Regions from separate parts of the Tuberibacillus sp. Marseille-P3662 genome, predicted to be linked through region 2. Evidence: predicted binding sites of a transcription regulator. Region 2 holds the regulator's gene; the other holds the start of a gene.
The links. Region 2 encodes LexA, which represses DNA repair genes until DNA is damaged. Its sites were predicted from a motif close to CGAACATATGTTCG; they were not measured.

Region 1: a site for LexA is predicted at 8,155-8,168, ahead of B9Y89_RS01575 (DNA polymerase IV). Genes of this name have one in related genera too.

Annotation. Positions count from the first base shown of each region.
Region 1 covers NZ_FXBS01000003.1:30,567-40,709, reverse strand. The annotation lists gene B9Y89_RS01610 (CBO0543 family protein) at 1-499, opposite strand, end outside; gene B9Y89_RS01605 (DUF3231 family protein) at 976-1,986, opposite strand; gene istA (IS21 family transposase) at 2,126-3,361, opposite strand; gene B9Y89_RS01595 (hypothetical protein) at 3,456-4,046, shown strand; gene B9Y89_RS01590 (hypothetical protein) at 4,107-5,033, shown strand; gene B9Y89_RS01585 (hypothetical protein) at 5,547-6,443, shown strand; gene B9Y89_RS18890 (hypothetical protein) at 6,716-6,862, opposite strand; gene B9Y89_RS01580 (ATP-dependent DNA ligase) at 7,086-7,946, opposite strand; gene B9Y89_RS01575 (DNA polymerase IV) at 8,217-9,449, shown strand; gene B9Y89_RS01570 (hypothetical protein) at 9,827-10,143, shown strand, end outside.
Region 2 covers NZ_FXBS01000006.1:1,078,872-1,089,014, forward strand. The annotation lists gene B9Y89_RS14015 (DUF2621 family protein) at 7-429, shown strand; gene B9Y89_RS14020 (CcdC family protein) at 598-1,074, opposite strand; gene B9Y89_RS14025 (M15 family metallopeptidase) at 1,420-2,256, opposite strand; gene B9Y89_RS14030 (YneF family protein) at 2,664-2,876, opposite strand; gene sirA (sporulation inhibitor of replication protein SirA) at 2,952-3,395, opposite strand; gene tkt (transketolase) at 3,521-5,512, opposite strand; gene B9Y89_RS14045 (DUF896 domain-containing protein) at 5,683-5,919, opposite strand; gene yneA (cell division suppressor protein YneA) at 6,137-6,427, opposite strand; gene lexA (transcriptional repressor LexA) at 6,583-7,206, shown strand; gene B9Y89_RS14060 (hypothetical protein) at 7,341-7,904, shown strand; partial or broken gene B9Y89_RS14065 (DUF4256 domain-containing protein) at 7,922-8,092, opposite strand; partial or broken gene B9Y89_RS14070 (VOC family protein) at 8,099-8,378, opposite strand; gene B9Y89_RS14075 (hypothetical protein) at 8,714-9,001, opposite strand; gene B9Y89_RS14080 (helix-turn-helix domain-containing protein) at 9,028-9,681, opposite strand; gene B9Y89_RS14085 (FtsK/SpoIIIE domain-containing protein) at 9,668-10,143, opposite strand, start outside.

The sequences.
Region 1 (10,143 bases), on a different contig from region 2:
TGTAATATATGAATGAATATCTGTATCTCCACTCTAAATAATTAACAAGTTTGACCCACTCGCAAAAGGGTTCACCTATAAAGGCATATGTTAGTGCCATAATGATTTGGGCTAAAATAAAAGATTTCCATCTTCTAAAATATTGATATAACAACATGTGAGCCACAGGTACCATTGAAAAATCAAAAGGATAGGCCCGAGGCATAATAGGTAGGAATGCAATGGGGTAATCCCAAAAATTATATTGTGCACCAACTACATCTAATAAGGTTGTTGTCAAGATAATTATGGTACCAAATAACAAAATTTCTAAAATAATGTCTCGTTTAACAAGTTTAGCCCATATAACCCAAGGCATAATTAAAAAAACGACTAGAATCCACCATTCCCAAGATAAAAACTCATTTTTTAGCCAACCATTTAATTCTAAATGATACAGCTTATCTTCTAATAAACGTATTTCCTTAAGATTTTCAAATATATTATCTATTGATATCACCCCTATATTTAAATTAAAAGGTGACAGATACTTTTGAATTCAAACTCTTTGAGCTGTCTTTTTAGTATTACCATTTTTAAGTTCTTCTAACACGGGTTTTCGACTTTTTTAATGAATTAGAAATATCTTAAAATGAATTTTTTAAGTCTAGATTTAAGATATAACAATAAAAACAGAATACATCAGCTTATAATAATGGAGAAAGCAGGCGAGAACCCTGGGGTACGGAAACGGTTCGTAATTTCAGGGGCCACTATTCGGTAAATACCATTTAATTAATTGACAAGGAGCTCATCAGATAGCTGTTTTAAACCATTCATGTTGAATCTCTCCCTACTAAATGTATAGAACAATCATAATTAGAGAAAAAGACAAAATATTATAGCAAAAATACAGACGTAATGCCTCCCTAGACGACACCCCTCTCGTAGTCTTTCCAACATCTAACGGAATATGAGAAGGTGAAAATTGAACAGTTATTTTTTCTTGGCTAATTCATCCCTATCCAAAGCCCTAGGTGGTTCTTCCATCCATCCATGTTTAATCATAAGTTTAGCCCCATCATCAGCATACTTAAGTATTTCAGCTACTAGCCTGCTATATTGCACACCTAAATCTCTTCTTGGACTCATGGCCATACTTGAACCATAATACCCAACACTTAAGGCAATTAAGGATGTGCAGTAAAACATCATTAGCTTATCAGAAAAAGTATAAGTCGTTGAGTCTGTCACCTCTGTATCAAATGTCATAGGAACAGGAATGTCATCCTCTCTCATGATTGAGCCAAATACCTCACAATGCTTTTGGGCAAGTTCTTTGCCCCTTACAAGAAACTTTCTTACCTCTTTTGATTTTGCAACCTGACTATATCCAATCATAGTGGCTACACCTAGAGCATTCCTTTGAAAATTAGCATAGAGATTTGCAATTTCTGTACCTGTCAAAGGTCTTTTTTCACCAAAATAACCTGTAAGGAAACTCTGACTTTTTACAAAATCATAAGTCTCAGGTGTTGGGAGGTATGGAGACCTCATATAAAGCCCTTTAGTTAATAAAACTTCCTTTACTTCTCTTAGAAAATCAGTTAACTGTGAAATACATTCATTAAAGTAACTGTAAACATCTGCTCTCACAGCTAAAGACAAACTGATACTATAGGCTTGTAAGGTAATTTGTGCCCCTTGGTGAAGGTAATTCAAAACATATGTGTCAGAAAATAATCGAGGGGCAGTTACATTTACATCTTCATCCATTTTGAATCCATATGGTATAGGATAATCTTCTTTATTGAAAATCTCAGTTAAAGTTTTTATATTGCCTTGAGCTAAATCCAAAGCCTGTTGGATGAGTGGTCTAATTTCTTCATCTTCTACTTTAGCTAAAAATTGTTGAAATTGACATGTTAATGCCGTGTCATTCATGTAAGCAGTCCAAAGCTCTGTAATCTCTACTGATGTTAATTTGACATTCTTTTCAGGTTCTATTTGGGTTCCCTCCAGTAACTAGATTATGCTACTTTAGGTATCCCCAACATTCACCTTGAATATGTAAATGCAAAAAAGGCTGTTTAGATATATCCTAAACATGTCTCCTCTTCCTTACTGAATTTAGTAATATCATTTTTCATGACTGATCGCCCTCCTCTAGTTGATCATAGATTTGAAGAGGCCGTTTGGCTACTTCTTCAATATCAGAGGACTGGAATCGGCTATCGGTCGGCAAACCATTAGCAGTTGGTTTCAGTCCTTTATAATGCTCAAAATCAATATGATCCCTTGCTCGACCTGTCATAATCGGATGCTTCGCAATGCATTCATGGGCATCGTATATTTCCAGATGGTGATCGAGGGTTTCTTTGATTTTCAACGCTTGTCCTACGTACCGAAAAGGTACGGAATAGCGTTTCCCTTGATAAGAAATAAAACAATCCTTGCTCACACGACGCATTTCCCAATGATTAATGTGGAAGAGTGGCTTGGTGTTTGATTGTCCTAAGTATGTTTGCTCATGTTGAAAACGGGCTTGTGGCGATTCCTGGGTGGTGTGATGTATCTTATGATTTGCCGTTTTATCTAACCACTGGCGTACATCATCATTAAGCGATCGCAAGGTAGGCGCGTGTTTCCGCTGCAGGAAGTTTTTCTTTACATAGCCTACAACATTTTCGATCTTGCCTTTCGTCTGAGGACGATAGGGCTTACAAGCCTTAGGTACGATACCATAATAAGCAAGAAACTCTTCAAACCTCCGGTTAAATCGGATTTCTACAGGACTATGTTTGATGACCGCGGTTTTCATATTGTCATATAAAATTTGTTCAGGAACGCCATTAAAGTAGGCGAACGCGTTCATATGACATTTCATTAAAGTCTCCAAATTCATACTGTCCGTGAACTCAACATATTTCATACGCGAATAGCCTAGCACCATGGTAAATATATAGATTTCTTTGTCCTCTCCGTCTACTTCAAACTTGCCAACATGGCCCCAGTCCATCTGTGCCTGCTTTCCAGGTGGTGTTTCGTACCGTAAAGTTGCTTGTTTTTTGGGTTTCTGGCGAAAAGGACGAACAAATTCCCGTAGAATCGTCATCTTTCCCACATAACCCATGGCCTGTATTTCATCAAATAATACGACACAATTAGTTGTACCTTCTTTAATCCGTTTCTTCAAATAATCTTTGAAAGGATCAAGCTTACTTTGTTTGTTATTTGAAGTCTTTCGGGCCGGCAGTTGATCCTGATTGATATACTTCCGAATGGTTTTGGGATCAAATCCGGTTTCGTTAGAAATCGCGGTAATCGACCAACCTTTTTGATAGAACTCTTTAATCATAAAAAACTCCCCATCTTTGACCATCATTTCTACACTCCAATGTTCTATGTCATATAGAAATGATTATCCGTTATTTTTGGGGAATTTGAAACCGTTGTTATTAGGGATTTTATCACCGTTGATAACAATCACAGATATACTTTTACAAAACCCCAGTTTTAGAGATATATACGAAACACATAATAAAAAAGTAAAGGATCTAAAGACACAAATTGAGGAAGACATAACTACTTTATTTAATATTAAAAGTGAATTAGATGAAGCGAACCAAGAAGTGAAAAATTTAGGAGATAAAACGACGGTACAAAATGAAATAAATCGTCTTGAAAGCGAAGTTGATAAAATAAGGGAAAGTTCAGGATTGTCTTATGAAGACAATAAAAAATACGAAGAATTAAGTGAACAAAAAGAGAAACTCGACAAAGAACTATTAATAAATGATAGTAATTTGAAAGTGTTAGACGAATATAAAGGGTATGTTGAATACCAAAGTAAAAGATATAAGGAATTAATTGAAGAGAAAACTGAACAGTTTCTTAATCGAATTGATGATGAAGGTAAGATGTTATTAGAAAATATAACAAAAGAAATAAAAGATTTCATTGATGAGGAATTTAATAATTTTATTAGAAATAAATTTTCAATCACTGAAACTATTGAAGAAAAGCTAAACGAGGGTAAAACAAATATTGATGAAATTGAGAAGTAGTTAGATCCATTTACAAAAAGGTTTGAAAATCAACATAGGCTTCAAGAGTTGCAAGGAAATTTGAAGGAACAAAAAGAGATTTTATCAAAGATTGATGAAAAGGAAAAATTTGTTGATTCCCTTAAAACACAATTTGACTCGATCAAAAACATTATACCCCGAAGGTATGATGAGCTTCTGGGATTGTATGATGAAATTTATCAAGAACTAAATAAAGATAATTATAAGCAAATATCATCCGAACTGAAATTAGAAGCACATATTAAATTTGATGAGGAAAGGTTCTTTGCACGATTTACAAATGCTTTTAACAGAAGAAAGAAACTTAGCAAAGTTATTGAAAATACATTTGAGGAAAATGATCAATTCGTTTTTGATAATTTTGCTCAACATAAATGGAAAATTAATAACATTTTTAGGTATTTGATTGATGACAATAGTGACCTTCATTTAAAGACAGGTAATAGTTTAAAAGATGTTACCAATGCTTTATTGGAAGATTTATTTTATATTGATTATGATCTAATACAAAGAAATGATTCATTTCTTCATATGTCACCAGGTAAAAGAGGTCTCGTTTTACTTCAACTTTTCTTGCATTTAAGTAATGCTAAGTATCCAATTCTTATTGATCAACCAGAAGATAATTTAGACAATAGAACCATTTTTACAGAGTTGAATACATTTATTAAAGATAAGAAAATCGAGAGACAGGTAATTATTGTTACGCATAATGCTAATTTAGTAGTGTTGACTGACGCCGAGCAGGTTATTGTCGCTAATCAATCTGGACAACAAATTAACAGAGAAAATGCTCAATATCAGTTTGAGTATGTGACAGGAGCGCTTGAATGTACACATAATAATCCCCTTGCAAAGGGTATTTTGTTTCATATTGGTATTAAGGAACATGTATGTGACATTTTAGAAGGAGGGAAAGAAGCATTTGAGAAAAGGGAAGAAAAATATGGTTGGTCGATCACATAAACATCTTTAGTGAGCATAATATGGCATCCAACTTTATTAACGGATTTTCCATATTACGTAAAAATGCTGTTAAAAAGCAGTTGAATTTAATGTGTGCAATTAGATGGGTTATCCCCCATCTTTTTTAATCTCATTGCAAATGTGATCCTTCTTCTTTTGATACTAATTTCATGCAAGGGTCGGGTTGTATTTTTTAGACTGCTTACGCTTAAAAATTTCCACTATTATCCCTTGCATGCCGAAATTCGGCAGAGGCTAGCCTGCCGCCAAGCTGAACAAAATCAAAATGTGGACATGAATGATTCGGCTTGTGGCCCAATTGTAAATGCCCTCAGAAATTTAAAAGGTAGTAGTTGCAAATATAATGTTAAATATAAAGTAACCCCATTGGGATTCAAAATATCATTCATACGGGGCTTTGATGCAATTGATGGTGGAAGCATTATTTTTTTGTACATAAGCAGGGATCTTGTGTGATTTTTCGAAAGTTATGCGGAATTAAGGGGGTAAATAATGGTCGGTTGCTTAGGAATAGTTATTTTTATTTTAGTTATTTGGGTGTGGTTTCTTATATATAAATATGTCGGACACGAGCCTAGAGTCGAGGGTTATTGTTTTCATTTAGGATGCGACTTTCCAGATGACTATGTTAGGAATTGGTTTGGAGATATATGGCTGTATAGCCCTCTGTGGCTACCAGCTTTAATTTTAGTAATTTACTTTATTTATGATAATTGGAGCCAAGTTAAAAAAGTAATTACAGCAAAGAAAAAGAAAATACTCATTTCTAGTCTTATTGGGGTCACTGTTGTCACACTTTTTCTATCAGTTAAACCTAGATTAAGTGATTGGGCGAATAGACGGGATGCTTATAATCAAGCCATAACAAAATTGAATGAAGAAAAATATTTAGAAGCAGTATCCAGTTTTACTCAAATTAAAGGTTATAAGGACTCCGAACAAAAAATTAGAAAAATAAATTCCATCCTTTTCGAGAAATCGCCCAAACTAATTGGTGAAGGTAACTATGTAAAAGCAATTAATTATTTGAATTATCTTTCTGGAGTTCCGAAATATAATAAGAAAGTAGATGAAATGATTGCTAATGCAAATGCAAAATTGGAAAATAAAAAAGCTGAATTTAAGGCTGAAAAAAGGTCTGAATTAAGGAGCAAACCTCCTCACGATGGTATGTTAGAGAAATATATCAAATATTCAAGTTGGGGCGCTCCTACAAAAATAGAGCTTTCCCACAATTACAATGCTAAAAGACCAGACAGAAGGTTTAAAGTTTATAAATGGATTAAAAGAGATGGCGGAGAAATTATCCAAATAAAATCTTTAATGGTGAAACAAGGAAGAGTATGGGGAGAACCTGAGATTTCTAACTATTCCGGGTATGGGGGTTAAAGAAGGGGGTTTGTAGAATAAGTGAAGGATTTCTCAATGAAATATAATAGAACTAACAGCTCAAGTTAGTGAAGAAAATTTTTGACCTATACTATTCAGAACAAAAAGTAATAATAACAAAATAAACTCTGGAAAAGAACCAGAGTTAATCAGAGTTTTATTAGCCTATTCTTCTTTTAACCTATTAAAATTAACCCAGCATAAAAATTCATTAAAATCATATGTTGAAAAATCGTAACAAGTGTTGATATCACCGTTTTTATAATGAATTTCTACTGTAGGGTAACTTTTTTTATCTCATCCGCCGAAAATTTAGTGAATCCACCTTCGTGATCTAGTACAATATTTGGACCAAATATATCTGTTTCTGAATCTTCGTGGCGAATCAAAGGTGAATGAATTGGTAATTTAAATGCCATAGGAATCCTCCTTCTTATTTTATTCACCATACTAATAATAGTACTTTTTTGGGTAGGATATCCAATCAAATGGAATTCATAGACGATACAAAGAGTTGTTTCTGATATAACTTGATTTTTCAAATCCGGGGGAGCCTTAAAATTAATTTAATTGCAAAATTGGCGCCTTTTATTTTGCTCAAAAAAATGGGTAAAAGACATCCTGCTACAAAATGCAGCAGGATTATAAAATGAATTCTTCAAACACCGGTGACCGCAGCATGCTTTTCCTTGTCCAATTTCGGAACTTGACTTTAGCACGGATGGCTGGTTTAAGGTGTACGCTTTTGTTATCTTCATCTTTGATAAGGGATTCGGTTGCTTGATAGAAAGCCTGACGTTCCGTTCTTGAAGGACCATGTTCGATGATGCCAACAGGATTGAGCCTGTTATTAGCCTTGATGGCTGCAAGCCATCCAAATGCCGGCGCTTTAAGGTAACCGGTGAGGTATACCTCGGTGTACCTCCAGTTGATGATCTTACGCCAATGTGGACTTCGACGGGACTGGTAAGGACTATTAGAAAACTTAGCACATATTCCTTCCATATTGGCCGTTTGGATCGTTTTGAAAAGCTTTTTCCCTTCACCGACGACATAAGGTGTTTGATGAATGAAAGCATGATCGGCCAGTACATTTTCAAGCACCGTTTTTCGCTCTCTTAATGGTAAGCCTCGCAAGTCTTTCCCTTTATAATACAAGATATCAAAAGCAATAAATGAGCATGGTAAGGATCGGCTCTTACGTCTAACCTTTTCCGGATGTTTCGTAGAGAAACGGTTCATGACAAGCTCAAAATCAACGTTTTGCGTTGCTTGATCATAACAAACGATTTCACCATCAAGAATAACATCATCGGCTATCGATCCATTTAAAAGTTCAGGAAAACGCTCAGTCACAACGGTTTGATGTCGAGTATAAATGGTCGTCATACCCTGGTTAACGCTTATAATGGCTCGGAAACCATCAAATTTAGGTTCAAATATATAATCGGAATGATCAAATGCGTGCTCGCTTGTTTCAAGTAACATCGGTGCTATAAACATGATGTCTCACCCAAGCTAAGTTTAGCAAAGATTGAAACCATCTTGTTAGTCCAACGCTTTTGGTATTTTAAGGTATGATTCTCATATGAATGATTGATATATGCTAAACTTTCCGCCTTACTTGGCACGACAAATAGCCCTCAAATAAATACGCCATTTATGACTCAATTCACGCCAATTAATGGCATTTTTATTTTTGTGTATAAATCGAATGTGTATTCGTATATAATGATCAATAGAACACATGTTTCTATTGAAAGAAGGTTCATGATGAAAGGCAGCGTGATTTTCCTTGTTGATATGCAGTCGTTTTATGTTTCCGTTGAAAAGGCTGATGATCCGACATTACAGAACCAGCCCGTTATTGTATCCGGTGATCCAGAGAGACGAAGCGGCATTATTCTAGCTGCTTGTCCTATAGCTAAAGAGTTCGGTGTTGAAACAGCCGAACCCCTATGGAAAGCCCAACAAAAATGCCCCCAAGCTGTCGTGAGGCGTCCAAGAATGCAACGATACATTGATATGTCGTTACAAATCACAAAGATCTGTGAGCAATTTACGGATCTGGTCGAACCCTTCTCCATTGATGAGCAATTTCTAGATGTGACAGGTAGCCAAAGGCTTTTTGGTGAACCTTTTGAGATCGCAACGAAGATTCAGACAAGGATTATGGCTGTGACAGGGGTTTATGCTCGGGTTGGGATGGGCCCGAATAAAGTCTTGGCTAAAATGGCCTGTGATAACTTCGCCAAAAAGAATCGGGATGGTATCTTTCAGCTTGATACCTCCAATATGCAAGAGAAACTTTGGCCGCTACCGATTGGAAAACTTTTTGGGGTTGGTAACCGGATGGAGCAACATTTGATTCGAATGGGCATCCGTCAAATCGGCCATTTAGCGAACTTCCCATTGCAACAGCTTCAATCGCGATGGGGCATCAACGGTCAGGTATTATGGCAAACCGCCAATGGCCGTGACTTTGCGCCTGTGACAACCCAAACGCATGACGGGCAAAAGGCCATTGGTCACAACATGACTTTGCCCCGAGATTATGAAATCCTAAGTGATATTCGAGTCGTGTTGCTTGAATTAAGCCAAGAGGTAGCACGGCGAGCACGAGCTAAGGGCTATACTGGCCAAACGGTGTCATTAGGTGTAAGGGGTGCGGACTTTGATCGGCCGACGGGGTTTCATCGACAAATCAAACTCACGTCCCCGACAGACTTTGACTTAGATATTTACCATGCAGCTGATCATTTGCTTCATCGGTATTGGGATCAGTTACCCATCCGTAGCCTTGGTGTAACTTTATCACAGCTGCAACAGGGTCATAACATTCAGTTAAGTCTTTTTGAAGCGACAAATAAAAAACACCAGCTTAATCAGGCCCTAGATACGATTTATCATAAATATGGAAATACCGCTATTGTCAGGGCCGCTTCACTAACCGCTGCCGGTCAAACCTTTGAGCGATCGGCTAAAATAGGTGGCCATTATAAATAATCGGGGGATGATGATATGACAACGACCCATTAACACCTGGTCAAAAGCTAATATGAGCGTTTATGACTGTCCCACCTATTTGGTGTGTATGAATCCATTGGCCTCTGACCATACTGGCTCGTAAAGGAGTTGATGGTCTATATGGGCGTTAATATGTCAAAAAGTGAAGCTAAAAAAGTGGCCAAGCGCTGTCAAGAAGTCGGTAAAAAATACGGAATCCCCGCCAAAAAGAAATAGTCATTCAAGGTTAAAACTGGGTTTACATATCCAGTTATTTTTTTGTCCTAAAGATACATAAATGAAGGGTCCCCCCTCATAGGTATTAACTTAAGTCTAGGACACAGGGACAGTGTCTAAAAGTTAAGTGAGGGATCAAGATGAGTGTCGAAGTCAAGAGTAAGACCCGTTCAGATAAAAAACGAGATATCAAGCCAACGATTGCCATTCAGCTTTATGAAGCGGTCAGCCGACTATCTTACATCACAGATACGCCCATAAAAGATGTCAGCGTCACGATTTGCAAAAGGGGTCTATATGCTCATCCCGTTCTTGAATACCTGTCCGATTACTTCAGACGTGATTATTGGGCCAACAATCAAACCCTTTATACGGGGGAGCTTGAAAATGAAAAGTATCAAACGAAGAAAGGTATAACCAAAAGACGAATCACCATGCGTTTCACCCAAAGAGATTA
Region 2 (10,143 bases):
TGAGCAATGTCCGGTACGTTCAGTTGGTTTATCGTCACTTGGTCTATCTTTTTATTTGTGTTTATGGCCATTGGCGGTTACTTTATGTTTCGCAAGTTTTTGAAAAGCTTGCCACGTGATGACGGGAATTCTATATTGGACTGGCAAAATTATTATATCGAACAAACCAAACATTTGTGGTCCCAAGAACAAAAGGATCTTCTGGAAGAACTTGTGCGCCCTGTTCCTGAATTATTCCGCGATGTGGCTAAGGGGAAAATCGCCGGGAAAATCGGTGAAGTTGCTTTAAGAAAAAACGCCCGAACGATGACCCAGGATTTAATTGTTGAGGGTTACATAAAAGCAACCCCTAAACGCGACCACAAGTATCTTAGAAAAACACTCATGAGGCATAATATCAGTTTACAACCTTATGAACATTTTTTTTAGAGAGAACTTGCCGGGGTGGCAAACCTTAATCGGCGATGGCTGAGCCTGAGCTTATATTTAATATCCAATATCCTCACTACGACGCCGGAACCCATCTAAGTAAAAACTTTATACTCTCCTAACGTGTAAAAAGGGTATCTCTAAAATGAGACACCCTTTTTTCGGCTACTAAACACGTTGGTCAATGGTCATTTGTTTCTCAAGACGGCGATACATAATATACATAGCTATCCTCCACGGAAGAATCATGCCGAACGCAAGTGTGAAGAACAATCCGCTCAATTGCGGAACCGTAATGGATTGTTCGAAATAAATTTTCATGATGGTTCGAATAATAACTAAAATCACTAAAATAAAAACAAAGGCCTTTGAACGCTTAAGGTAAATATCATGATCACGAACTTCAAATTTCGATGTTATGATAAGAAACAAGGAAAAGAACACACCAATGCTAAGCGCCTCAAAAAACTCTGACCACGGTACACGAGTAAAGGGTACCGTAAACATCAAAAACCCTGTTGACATGAAGAATGGAGGTAAAATAATTTTTTTTGCATTCGTTGGATGGTGGGAAGCTTTCAACCGAATGGCAATGATCGCTGATGCCAGCCCAATCCCAATTAAAACACTCACAATTTTTAGCATACTCATCGACCTTACCTATATGAATTCAAAACTCGATTATATTATAACGCTTTTATGAAAAAAATAAAATGCCTGCCTTGTCAACTATGTATTTCCGATTACAGTGCAAAGTTACCATTTATCTAAACATCATTAGGAATAGTAAGTAGCGTTTCGTTGTACCTTAAAGGGGTGTCTTAAAGTATGATAAGACTTTAGGACACCCCTTTTTTTAATGAACCCTATTTTTACCCCATTTCATATAAGGTCCTTTTAACTTCACTTATGCTTTTTATTTTTAAATGCAGCGATCTTGAATCTCTAAATTTATGAGCCTCAATACAGGTTTTTATTGGGGCAGTTCCCTTACTCGTTTCGCTTATATTCTTCAAGTGCCCAATCTTTTTTGTATATCTTAGTGGCTGCGTCCTTTCCTACGTAACGCAAATGCCAAGGTTCATACTCATAACCGGTAATGTCCTGTTTACCTTTTGGATATCGGACGATGAACCCGAATTCATGTGCATGTTTGGCCACCCAGCGACCCGCTTCGGTATCACCAAATGCTTGAATGAGCTTAAAGTCAACCGCGCGCGAGGTGATGTCCATAGCTAGCCCGGATTGATGTTCGCTCGTTCCTGGATGAGCACTGACTTGACTTGCCTTCTTTTCTCCATAGCGGTCAACATTCGAAGCAAACACCGTTTCCTGCCTTTCATAAGAACGATAACCCGATTGAGCAAACAATTGGATACCTTTGTTGTCCGCCGCTTGAAACAATTGCTTTAACGCGTCTGATGTAACCTTACGTACTTTACGCTTTTGGACTTTTTCATCGTATGGAAATCTCACGTCTGCATACTGTAAATTTTTCGGAACGAATCCATCCGGCAACTTATGGGATTTGTTCACAAGAACTTGCAAATCATTTGGATGAGCGACTGTCACCATACCATTGTCATTGGACTGATGCTGGTCAGCCTTATCCACTGTTTGACCTTCATTACTTTCAGATGATTGGTCGTTTTGATCTTGACTCTCTGTTTGCTTATTCTTATTCGCATCCTGACTTGATTGTTGCTCTTGCTGATTGTCTTGCTGTTCATGTGTTGATGAATCCTGTTTTCCCTGGGGATTGCAAGCTGATAAAGAGAGTATTGTTACGCCTGCCATCAACCACACTGTTGCTGTTTTTTTCCTCATGCCATTTATCCCCCTATTGAAATTTCCTATCATAGGTTAACAGAAAATCCGACAATAGGAAACCAACATTCGTATGAAATTTGTAGAACGATATAGCGTATTGTCTAGCGTTTGATCGGCTGGCCGTGGCTATTTTTCACTTCAATCCTCTTTAGCACGGCTAGCTTGATCACGGATGTATCTCATCAGAAAATATTCGTGGAGTGGAGCGTTTTTGTGCCAACCGTGTTCACTAGAATCCCATCATAGGGGGTTATTTTGTCGGCGAATCATCATCTACCTACTGCGTGTACGTACCGGAAATATGAATGGTTTCTTAGAATGTTCGATATTCCCAAACGGTGAATAGCTATTAAGAATCATGCTTGGACATAAAAAAACCACAGTTTTTAACTGTGGTTAACGCATTATTTCGATTGATTGTTCATGGCTTTCATCATTTGATTAATCTTCTTCTGCGATGGGTTTTGTCCCATTTGTGTCATCATGACACGCAACATTTTTTCATTGATAGGCGGATTCTTCTTAATATAACTCATCATATATTTACGAGCGGCGAAAAAGCCGGCCAACACGCCAACGATGATACAAACGACGCCCACTAGGATATACATCCACATATGGTGCTAGTCCTCCTTTAGTTTTTCTGTCCAAATCATAGTTTACTACAAACGAGTGGGCCTATACAATACCGATTATATGAGATGAGCATGTTTCACAGGTGCCAACCAGCCAAACCTTTGATGCCCGGCGTCAATGGCTAAAAAACAAGGATCAATATTCCGCAAAACTTCAAAAAAAACGGTCTCGGAACGTAAATCACCAGTGGCTTCCATATGCATCACATTATGGTCAATCGCTAGTTTGGCCATACTTTGTCCATATACTGAATGAATCATATATTCCCCTTGGTTGACAGTGAATTCCGAGGAACTGGCCAGTTGCTGTTGAATGTTCGTCTCAATTTCATGTACGGGGATTTTCTTTGTTATGTATGCCACTTGCTTATGTAGTTGTTCCCTATTAAAAGGGTCATGTGTATGGAAGGTTTCAACAAAAAGTTGAAATAATTTGGCCTCTTTACCAAAAAAACTGCGCGCGACTTCATTTTCAATTAAATAAATATAATAGTGCCTCATTGTCATCCTCCTTTTAGAGGTTTGTCCTATCATTATAGTGGATACTTCTTAAGGACATTGTCTAAACAAGGCGACAACAAGGCACTGATTTTGTCAAAGTTTGTCGGTTAGTAAAGAGAATCTAGTTAAAACAATTGTTTCATCTTGGAGACAACGTGATCAACGTTAAATCCATATTCAGACATCACTTTATCACCTTTTGCCGATGCACCAAAGCGGTCGATGGTTACCGTATCACCCTCGATGCCGACAAATTTATGCCAACCGAACGATGCCCCGGTTTCAACAGCTAAACGCTTCGTTAGTGACGTTGGTAAAATGCTGTCCTTGTAAGCTTTCGACTGAGCATCAAATCGATCAACAGAAGGCATGCTGACAACGTTAACGTGTATATTGTCCTGCGCTAATTGCTCTTGCGCTTCAACCGCTAAGCTCACTTCTGAACCAGTTGCTATAATGATACCTTGTGGTTCATCATTTGCTTCAGAGATCACATAAGCCCCTTTGGCAACACCATCCGCAGCATTCTTTGCTGATCCATCAAGTACAGGAACACCTTGGCGTGTTAAGACAAGCGCTGTTGGTTGATCCTCATTTTCAAGGGCTAACTTCCAAGCTTCCCGTGTCTCAATAGCGTCAGCAGGACGAATGACCGAAAGATTTGGCATAGCTCGTAATGATGCTAACTGCTCGACAGGCTCATGTGTTGGACCGTCTTCTCCAACCGCAATGCTATCGTGCGTAAAAACATATGTGACTGGCAAATGCATAATGGCTGATAGGCGTAATGCTGGACGCAAATAGTCAGAGAAAACAAAGAATGTTGAACCAAAGGGCTTGACGCCTCCATGGAGTCCCATGCCATTAACAGCAGCAGCCATCGCAAATTCGCGTACGCCGAACCAGACGTTTCTCCCTTGATAGGTACCTGGTAGGAAATCGTCGCTCTCTTTCATTAATGTTTTCGTTGATGAGGCAAGATCAGCGGCACCACCAAAAATTTGCGGTACGGATTTGGACAGCGCATTAATCACTTCACTGGAGGCTGCACGGGTTGCCAGCTTATCGCCAACTTCGAATGCTGGTAGGGATTCAGAATAGCCTTCAGGCAACGTGCCATTAATGGCCATCTCCAATTCTTTTGCGAGTTCCGGATATTCTTCTTTGTAGGCAGCAAACTGGCGATTCCAATCTTGTTCGAGTTGCTCACCTTTTTCAGCAATACGAGCAAAGTGTTGCTGAACATCTTCAGGAACTGTAAATGCATCATCGTAATCCCATTCATAACTTTTCTTCGCTTCAGTGACTTCTTCAGCACCAAGTGGAGCTCCATGAGCGTCTTTTGTGCCAGACTTATTCGGGCTGCCGAAACCAATGGTCGTCTTCACTTCAATAAATGTCGGTTTGTCAGTCGTTTCAGTTGCTTGACGCAAGGCTTCATTAATTTCATTAAGATTATTGCCATCCTCAACGTGAAGAACCTGCCATCCATAAGCTTCAAACCGTTTTTTAACATTCTCAGAGAATGCCATATGTAGGTCGCCATCCAGAGAAATATCATTTGAGTCATATAAAACGACAAGTCGACCGAGTTTAAGATGGCCAGCAAGTGAAGCTGCTTCAGCAGAAACGCCTTCCATTAAGTCGCCATCACCGCAAATAGCATATGTATGATGTTTAACCATTTCATATTGGTCACGATTGTATTTGTCAGCCAAATGCTGTTCGGCCATTGCCATACCGACAGCCATCGCTACGCCTTGACCAAGTGGTCCTGTTGTAGCTTCAACTCCTGGTGTATCCCCAACTTCTGGGTGTCCCGGGGTCTTGCTTCCCCATTGTCTAAATGATTTTAAATCATCGATGGATACATCATATCCATTTAAGTGCAGAAGACTATATAGCAACATAGAGCCATGACCTGCAGACAAAACAAAGCGATCTCGATTAAACCAATCGGGGTTCTTCGGATTGTGCTTCATGAAACTTGACCAGAGTGTATAAGCCATGGGCGCTGCACCCATAGGTAGACCTGGGTGTCCGCTATTAGCCGTTTCAACAGCATCAATAGATAGCGTCCGAATTGTATTAATAGCTTTTTGTTCAATTGATTGCATCTTAAACCAAACCATCCCTTCATATTTACTGCTTACATATCATATAGTTTAACACAAAACCATCACGTTCATCACTTATAAACTTTTGCAAAATCTAATCATAACTCTTATATTACAGTAAACATTGAAAGCCCAATTTTATATGAAATTGGGCTTTGAGCTGTATAACTTTAATGAAAGTCTTTAGATTGGCGTTGACTCTGTTTAAGTTTTTCCGGAGTGACATCTTGTCCTTCAGGATCGACAACCTTAAGACCATGCAATTGCTGCTTGAAGTTTTTTCTAAACGTCTTTAAATACTCTTCTCTCAATTTTTGCTGTTCCTGACTTTCTTCCTGTGTAAGCCCTTCTGCTTTTTTCTTGCGACCGAGCTCAGAAATGCGATTTAATTTATCTTCAGAAAGCATCTGCAAATCTCCCTCTACAATCATTTTACTATGTTGAACGAACAGGACGTGCTAGCATCGGGGTTGCAAAAGACCGCCCGAGCTTTTAGCCGATGGTCCTTTTCTTCTCTGCTGAAATCGTGATATAGGTACTTAACGGAGCGAGAAAGAGCTCCATTAATGCAAAATACTCTTCTTAGCTTAACGCATAAGGAAACGATCGTTCAAGCAAGCAGAATTACTTTTCTATTGGAATAACAAGTGTTTCACCAATATCGAGTTGGTAAGCATTAATATGATTAACTCTTTCCACCCAATTAACGAACTTTTTAATCGGCATATGATGTTGATCCTGAAAGTCTTCACCGATCTCCCATAGTGTATCCCCTGCTTCGACTTCAATAGTTTTAAATTGTCCCGCTTGAGCAGGATGCAATTGATCTGCAACTTCAAAAATTGAAAGAATGACTAAAATACCAAATATGAAATAAAGACAATAGGTTTTTGTGACTCGCTTAATCACTGTCATAATCATCAACCCCCTAAACGAATACATGTTCTTATGTAATTTAAGTTTAATGGGAACAATCGTTTGTGTCAAGATTTTTCGAACGAATGTTTGTATGGTGTGGAATTTCATGCTATACTATTATTAAGATGAAATTTGTTCCAAGGGGTTGACCAATTGTGAAACTATCAAACCGGCAACAAGCAATCTTAGATTTTATACGACAAGAAGTCCGCTCTAAAGGATATCCGCCTTCTGTTCGGGAAATTGGTGATGCCGTCGGATTGGCTTCAAGCTCAACGGTACACGGACATTTGTCGAGACTTGAGAAAAATGGTCACATCAGACGTGATCCAACCAAACCGAGAGCGATTGAACTGTTGGAGGAAGATGTGAATCAATCAACGGCACCTGCCCAGACAAGTATCGATGTACCCATTATCGGCAAAGTCACGGCAGGACAACCAATTACTGCCATTGAGAATGTCGAAGAGTATTTTCCCGTCCCAACCAGTATGGTTGGAGATGATGAAGCCTTTATTCTAAATGTTTCCGGGGAGAGTATGATTGACACCGGCATTCTTGACGGTGATAAGGTCATTGTGAGACAGCAAAGAATTGCTGATAACGGAGACATTATCGTTGCCATGACGGAAGAAGATGAAGCTACGGTTAAACGATTCTACAAAGAAGATGGGCATATTCGTCTACAACCGGAGAACCCAAATATGGAACCGATCATTTTAAATGATTGTGTGATTTTAGGCAAAGTCATTGGTGTTTTTCGAAATATACATTAAAAAGGGTGTCACTAAAGCATTCCGGAATGCTTTAGTGACACCCTCTTTTTGAATTGTGATTAAAAGTATTTATGGTATATGCATTTTATCGTTGTACATCCTAAGGAGAGCATAAATAGAACGGAGGAATGTCATTGGATTACAACGAGTATTGGAACCAGATATATGAGAAAAGTGACCAACTCAATTCACTAATTTCTTCTTACTGGAATCACTATTCCAATATGGAAACTTGGCAGTTTTGGTTTATTGTTTCCTTGTTGGTGGTTCCTTTAATCTTACTTTATTTCAAAGTGGACCGAGAAAGAATTTTCGAGTTATTTTTCTTCGGATATACAGTAAATATGTTGTGGACATTTACAGATATTGCACTAGAAGGTAGCCGTTACTTGGTTCATCTATACTTTTTTTTACCTATGTTACCGTATGCATTAAATTTGACTGCATCGTTAATTCCGGTGGGGTTTATACTTCTATATCAATATTGTACCAATAACAAAAAGAATTTTTATTTATTTACATTATTATTAAGTGCCATATTTTCGTTTGTTTTCGCACCTATTGAAAAATATTTAGGATTCATAGAACTTAGAAAAGGATTTAATCTCATTTATCTATTTCTTATAGACGTGGGGATTGCATTTATTTCTTACTGGTTTACAAAGATAATTTTAAAAATAAAAGGTGGTCACTTTTAGTGCCTGATGGAAGCGTAATTGAGCAAACACAGTTTTTCAGTATTAGCATCTAGCTTTGCCTGAACTGTAGCCCATTCAAGACCTTTATGGCCGTTTATGTTTTTCTCAAAACGGGCTTTTAATGCTCTGAGTAATTCTTCACGTTGTTCTAGTGACAACTCCTTTTTATTGCTGATTTTATTTCTCACTATCGTTTAATTCCCCTTACAGACTCGGCATAAGTGCTTGTCCATCCAAGATAAGTTTATCATAAATATTGTGGATCTCTCCCCCTCTGTATTACAAGTAAGAAAGATTGAAAACGAAGGGGTAAAGGAAAACTCATGCGTTACATTACTATTAATGCACATAAATTCTTGCCCCTTTAAGGAAAAGGTTGCAAGCATTTGTTCCTGCTTCCCCGGCTTCGTTTGTTCCGTAGCGCGAGATACTCGTAATATCCGAATCGTCAATAAGTGATGTGTAATAATTCATCGCCTCTTCTGCCTTTTTTCCCCCTAAAAAAAACAAAAACCCCTCGACGCCTGAGCGCCAAGGGATTCAAAGATTAATAGGTAGCCATATATTGATCGCGTTCCCACGGGTGTACTTGCGTGCGGAACAGAGTTTGTACCGAATAAATATAATCAAACTCTATTAAAATACTGATATAAAAGGAAATTGAAAAATAAATTTTTCACATCATTTCATACTCTATCGAATATTCTTGGGTATTTCTTGGGTGAAATCTTGGGTGATTTGGGTGTTTCGGGTGAATGCAATATTGCGGAAGATAAGGACGGCAACCCGACGAGGTTCCGTCCTTAATTTTACCCAATATCTTCTTCAACTTCGTTATTACTGTTATGATCTAGGGATCTAACCAAACTTTCTTGTATCGCCGCAGTACAAAACAACAGAGTTGAAACAATTGCTGACGTTGCAAAAATAAACGATGCGTATATCCATCTCAAAGGGTTTGGGGTTGTAACTGCACCCAAACCTAAAGCATCGTCCGCTCCTTCAGGCATTGGTTGTTTTAAACTAAACCCAACAGTTAAACCAGCTATCGCCCCTACTATCAAAATTAAAATAGCGACGATTTTCTTTTCTTTCATTATCTATATACCCCCCTAGTATTTTCTCAAATGGCACTATTCGACAAATCCCATTTAATAACCTTTTTCTTTGGGAAAAAGCGATGATAAAAGTTTGATATTATTTTCGCTTGGTACACCTTAAAATCATTCACAAATGAAGTGTCGTAATTTTTATCTGTGATAATCAGAACGGTTGGGAATACTTCTTTCCCGTACACTTGCCACGATAATTCTTTCCACAATTCACTACGTTTGTAAGCTTTATAACGTTCCAATTTATCTCTCATATTTTTGTTTGAATAAGTCAATGAGTTTTGTACTTCAATGAAAAACGGTGCGTTCTGCCAAATAGTAAATATGTCTGGTTCGATGGTTCCTTTATCACCAAATTTAGGTTCGACCTCGAACTGTTTGATACCACCAATTTTACGCATTTCCTTATAGCATTCTACAATTTTAAGAAAGTGACTGATTTTAGACGATCCTTTTTTGACAGTGGTTGGTTTAGGAAAATACATGAACGGCCTTGTATTAGTGTCAGCTTCAATATATCCATCACGTCTTAACCTTTTCAAAACATAATTTGCAGATGTCCGTGGGCTGTTCAAATTTCCAAAATAAAGCGTTGCAATATCATCCCTTGTCATTACCCTAAATCGTTCTAAATCTTTGATAATGGCCTTGTCACGTTGTCTCATCGTCATCACCCAAAACATTAAAAGGATTATCGTCAACAGACGATTGTTCATCCTGATTCGCCGACTTTGGAACTTTTAACGGTTCTAATATGACCTTGGCAACCTCTAAGTCAAGGAATGGTCCTTGTAATAACTCAATATCATCGCTTTTCATATACATGCGACCTGGTGTATTAATTGATATGTCTGCTGCATTTTCAACTGTGCGCCCTAATGTAATGTTTGAATTGATCCTGTCAGCGTGTTTAAATGCCATGCGAATAGTGAGATTGTTTTTTAATTTCCCGTCTAAAATGTCACTGTCTGGGCGTTGCATAGAAAGAATGAGATAGACGCCCAACGCCCGGCCAATCGCGCTTATATCCTCGATCGTACTCATGATGTCTTTTTCATCCTTAAGAAGCGCAACCTCATCAATGCAAACAACAATACTCGGCAAATGGAACGGTAGGTCTTTGATAT